Regions from separate parts of the Marinomonas sp. A3A genome, predicted to be linked through region 1. Evidence: predicted binding sites of a transcription regulator. Region 1 holds the regulator's gene; the other holds the start of a gene.
What was found. The regulator FNR, encoded in region 1, switches genes on or off when oxygen is low (the NO sensors DNR and NnrR bind a similar motif). The targets are predictions, from matches to a motif close to TTGATNTANATCAA.
Positions count from the first base shown of each region.

Region 2: trhP (prephenate-dependent tRNA uridine(34) hydroxylase TrhP) is a predicted target of FNR. The motif match lies at 1,309-1,322, and genes of this name have one in related genera.

Region 1 is NZ_CP025532.1:2,305,900-2,308,311, reverse strand. Features, by position in the region: gene hemN (oxygen-independent coproporphyrinogen III oxidase) at 1-1,021, shown strand, start outside; gene fnr (fumarate/nitrate reduction transcriptional regulator Fnr) at 1,043-1,804, shown strand; gene CYL31_RS10715 (adenine phosphoribosyltransferase) at 1,829-2,371, shown strand.
Region 2 is NZ_CP025532.1:1,606,661-1,609,072, forward strand. Features, by position in the region: gene trhP (prephenate-dependent tRNA uridine(34) hydroxylase TrhP) at 1-1,213, opposite strand, end outside; gene CYL31_RS07510 (TonB-dependent siderophore receptor) at 1,411-2,412, opposite strand, start outside.

The DNA.
Region 1 (2,412 bases):
GTTAATTGACGCGCTGTTTGATAATATCCAGCAGCATTTCAACTTAATCAATGATGGCACGCAGGATTACAGTGTTGAAATTGATCCTCGGGAGATCAGTCTATCTAAATTGAAGCTGTTAACAAAAAAGGGAATTAATCGAATTAGTATTGGTGTGCAGGATTTTGACATCAAGGTTCAAGAAGCTATTCACCGTGTTCAGCCTGTTGAGATGGTAGCCACTCTTGTTGACGATGCTCGAAAATTAGGCATTAGGTCGATTAATTTCGATCTAATTTATGGCTTGCCATACCAGTCTATCGAAGGTTTTAAAAAGACCTTGGAACAAGTGATTCAATTATCTCCTGAGCGTATATCGCTTTTTAACTACGCCCATTTACCTGATAGATTTCGTGCTCAAAGACGAATTTCAGATGAAAGCTTACCTATATCAAGCATGAAGCTTGAGCTATTGAGGATGAGTACAGAATATTTAATCTCTGCTGGTTATGAATATATAGGCATGGATCACTTTGCAAAACCAACAGATAGCCTAGCGATTGCTCAAAAGCAAGGTCAGCTACAGCGCAACTTTCAGGGTTATACAACGCATGCTGGTACCGATTTGGTTGCTTTTGGCGTTTCCGCTATTAGCGATTTAAATGGTGTTTATATTCAGAACCATACAGACTTATCAATTTATAGGAGTAGTATTGAGAAAGGCCAATTGGCAATCGCTAAAGGTTATATTAGTGATCTGGATGATAGAATCCGTCATCAAGTGATAATGACATTAATTTCTCAATTTGAGCTGAATGTTGTTGTTATTGAAAAGAAATACAATATTGATTTCTTTGAGTACTTTTCTGAAGAGATGGAAAGGCTAACTCCCATGGTAAAAGATGGTATGTTAGATATTGACTGTAGTGGAATGCAGACCACTATTAAAGTAACAGAACGCGGTAGATTACTAATTCGCTGTATTTGTATGGTCTTTGATAAATACCTTAATGGCGCCATAAAATACTCAAAAGTTATATAGATCGAGATCAGGGAGATTTACATGTCAATGACACACACACAGTCACGATTCAACAGCACCCTTACTTCGCAGTGTCAAAATTGTAGCCTAAGTGCTCTTTGTCTCCCAATTGCATTGGCTGATGAAGATATTAATAGATTAGATCAGATTATTGAGCGCAAAAAGCCACTTAAAAAAGGTGAGTTTTTGTTTCGCCAAGGCGATACATTTGATTCTGTTTACGCTGTTCGCTCTGGTACTTTAAAAACATTCAACATCACATCAGTTGGCGAAGAGCAAATCACAGGTTTTTATTGTCCTAGTGAATTGGTCGGTTTAAGCGGGATTGATTCAAATGTCTATCCGGTTTCTGCAAAGGCACTGGAAACCACTACAGTGTGTGAGATTCCATTTAGTCACCTTGAAGAGTTATCTTCACAGATTCCTTCTTTGAAACATCAAATATTTAAGGTGATGAGTCGAAAAATATCCGATGATCAACAGATGATGGTTTTGTTGGGGAAAAAAAATGCCGATGAGAAAGTGGCATCTTTCTTATTAAACCTATCTAATCGATTTAAAAAACGTGGCTATTCCGCTAGTTCTTTTCGCCTTTCCATGTCTCGCGGGGAGATTGGTAACTACCTTGGATTAGCAGTTGAAACAGTTAGTCGTGTCATTACACGTTTTCAAAAAAATGAACTAATACATGTTGATGGGAAAGAAATTGAGATTGTTGACTTCCCCGAAATGCAAAAACTCGTGGGGGTTGCGAGTGATTGTGGTAAAATCGCCAATATTTGATTGATATAATGAGGCTCAACTGGAATGCTTTACGACGATTTTTACGTTAAATCACTAATACAAACAATAGAAGACTGGCCAAAACAAGGTATTAGCTTCCGAGATATCACCCCTATTTTCAGTGACCCTAAAGGTATGAGAATGGTCGTTGATGCCTATGTACATCGCTATATCGCAACGGATATCACTCATATAGCCTGTATCGATGCCCGTGGTTTTTTGATTGCAGCGGTTCTGGCTTATGAACTTCAAAAGCCTCTTATCTTAGTGCGTAAAAAAGGTAAGCTTCCAGGAAAGACTATTTCACAAAAATATGCGCTGGAATATGGTGAAGCAGAATTAGAAATCCAAGAGGGAGCTGTAAAAGCGGGCGATGAAGTATTGTTGTTTGATGATCTGATTGCGACTGGCGGCACCCTATTTGCTGCAATCAAGTTATTGACTAGTCAAGGCGCAAATATCAAAGAAGTCGCTGCTATTATAGATTTGCCAGATTTGGGTGGAAGCCAAAAACTAAGAGACAGTGATATACCTGTTTTTAGCCTTTGCGCTTATGATGGCGAGTAAGAATTGAACGAATAATAAAAAAGGTGGCCTCAGCCACCTTT
Region 2 (2,412 bases), 700 kb from region 1:
TGCCTTTTGGTGTCATCAGTTCCAATGAGTCGCCAACACTGAAGCGGTTCTTCACTTCAATAGTGAGTGAGTCTTCGTTGGTTGCAATGACTTCACCGACAAACTGCTGTTTGTCACTGATGGAATTACCTGTTTCATAGTTTTGTAGGTCCACATGACGATGGCGTTGCAAGAAGCCATCTGTGTAACCACGGTTTGCTAGGTTATCTAAGCTGCTCATGAGACTGGCATCAAAAGGGCGACCTGCGACGGCGTCATTAATGGCTTTGCGATAGATTTGTGCCGTTCTGGCGCAGTAATAAAAAGACTTTGTACGACCTTCCACTTTCAGAGAATGTACGCCCATTTTTACGAGTCGTTCAACGTGTTGAATGGCGCGCAAATCTTTAGAGTTCATGATGTAAGTGCCATGTTCGTCTTCAAACGCAGGCATATATTCGTCTGGACGACCGCGTTCTTGTAACAAAAAGAGCTGATCGCTTGGCTCTTGAATTTGCACTGCAGACGCTGGAGTTTTTGATGAAGCGGCACTGCTGGCAATGATCTGACCTGTTTCGTCTTGTGTTGCTTCGTGGGCGTTGTATTCCCAGCGGCAGGCATTAGTGCAAGCGCCTTGGTTTGGGTCGCGTTTGTTCATGTAACCCGATAACAGGCAGCGGCCAGAGTAGGCCATACACAACGCACCATGAACGAAGACTTCCAACTCCATGTCTGGCACTTTTAGACGGATTTCTTCGATCTCATCAAGAGACAATTCACGAGATAAAATGACGCGAGAAATACCTTGTTGTTGCCAGAATTTCACGGTAGCCCAATTGACCGCGTTGGCTTGAACAGAGAGGTGAATTTGTTGATCGGGAAAGGCTTCGCGAACCATCATTATTAAGCCTGGATCAGACATGATGAGCGCGTCTGGTTTGAGGCCAATAACTGGCGCTAGGTCTTGTAAGTAGGTTTTCAGTTTCGCGTTATGGGGCGCGATATTGCTGACCACGTAGAGTTTTTTGCCCAGCTCGTGTGCTTCATTTATGCCAATGCCCAGCTTTTCTAAATCAAATTCGTTATTGCGCACTCTTAGAGAGTAGCGTGGCTGGCCTGCGTAAACGGCATCGGCTCCGTAGGCGAAGGCATAACGCAGATTTTTTAACGAACCTGCTGGAGAGAGTAATTCTGGCATGAAGCTTTTTTGCTGAGACATTTTTTCTTGAGACATAAGGCGCACCGACCGATCAAAACGGGCGGAGTTTACCTGTGTGTTAATTGAACTCAAGTGATGATGGCGGGATTGGTGACTTAAATAAGCTCGGTTTGATCTAGGTCAAATATTAGAAATGACAGAGTAAAGTTAAAGGGGGCAGATTCCTTTAATAGGCTCAAGGAATCTGACCCTGTTATTGCTTCTTTACTCAGCTAAAAGTCATAGGCAGCGGTGACGTAAACGCGACGACGTTCACCGACGAATGAGCCTATGTTTTTGGTAAAGCCACTAACAGCATATTCTTTATCTAACAAGTTTTTGATGTTCAGCTGGAATTTCCAATCCTGCCATTTTGTCTGCCATGACATGTCATAAACAGTGTAAGGTTTGACTATTTGATCATCTCGGTTCTTTTGTTGGCTAACGTAATCTGCGCCAAAAGCAATAGAAGAATCTATACTAGGGAAGTCGTAGCGGCTCCAAATGCCAAGTTGATGATAAGGTGTGTTAGCAAAATATACGCCTTCTGCAGCATCTTTCACTTTCACATCATTGTAAGCATAACTGACATTGGCGACCCAGCGAGGTGTGATATCTGCTAGTGCATCAATTTCGAAACCTTGACTGCGGATTTGACCAATTGAAATATACTTAGTTGTATCATCTGTATCTTTTTGAAGGATGTTTTTACGGTCAATATGGTAAACGGCTAGGTTGATATTGAGTTTGTTATTGAAGAAGTAACTACGAACGCCAGCTTCTAACTGTTGGCTTTCTTCAGGATTAAAAAACTCTCCAGTTTTTGAGTTAGCTTGTTTCTCCGCTTCTTGTGGTACGAACCCAGTGGAGAAAGAGGTGTAAGGCTTCCAGTTGTCATTGATTTTATACGTCGCACCTAAGCGAGTAGAGTAGCCTGTGTCCTTGTAGCCTGCTTTTGTAGTTCCCGTTTTTATCTTGTAGCCATCGTATTTTTCTTCAATCCGATCAATACGAGCGCCAGCAAGTAAGTCTAGTTGCTCGGTAACTTTCCATTGATCTTGAACGTATAAGCCAATTTGATCCGTTGTGGTGCTTTCATTTGTTTGGAGAGCCATGTCATAGGCACTGATATCGTCTTGACCATAAATAGGATTGCTTAGACTTAGCTCGGCAACACTTTTGGTTGTTTTGTTATAAAGAAAATCGTTTTTCTGATGGAAATAATCACTCCCGAC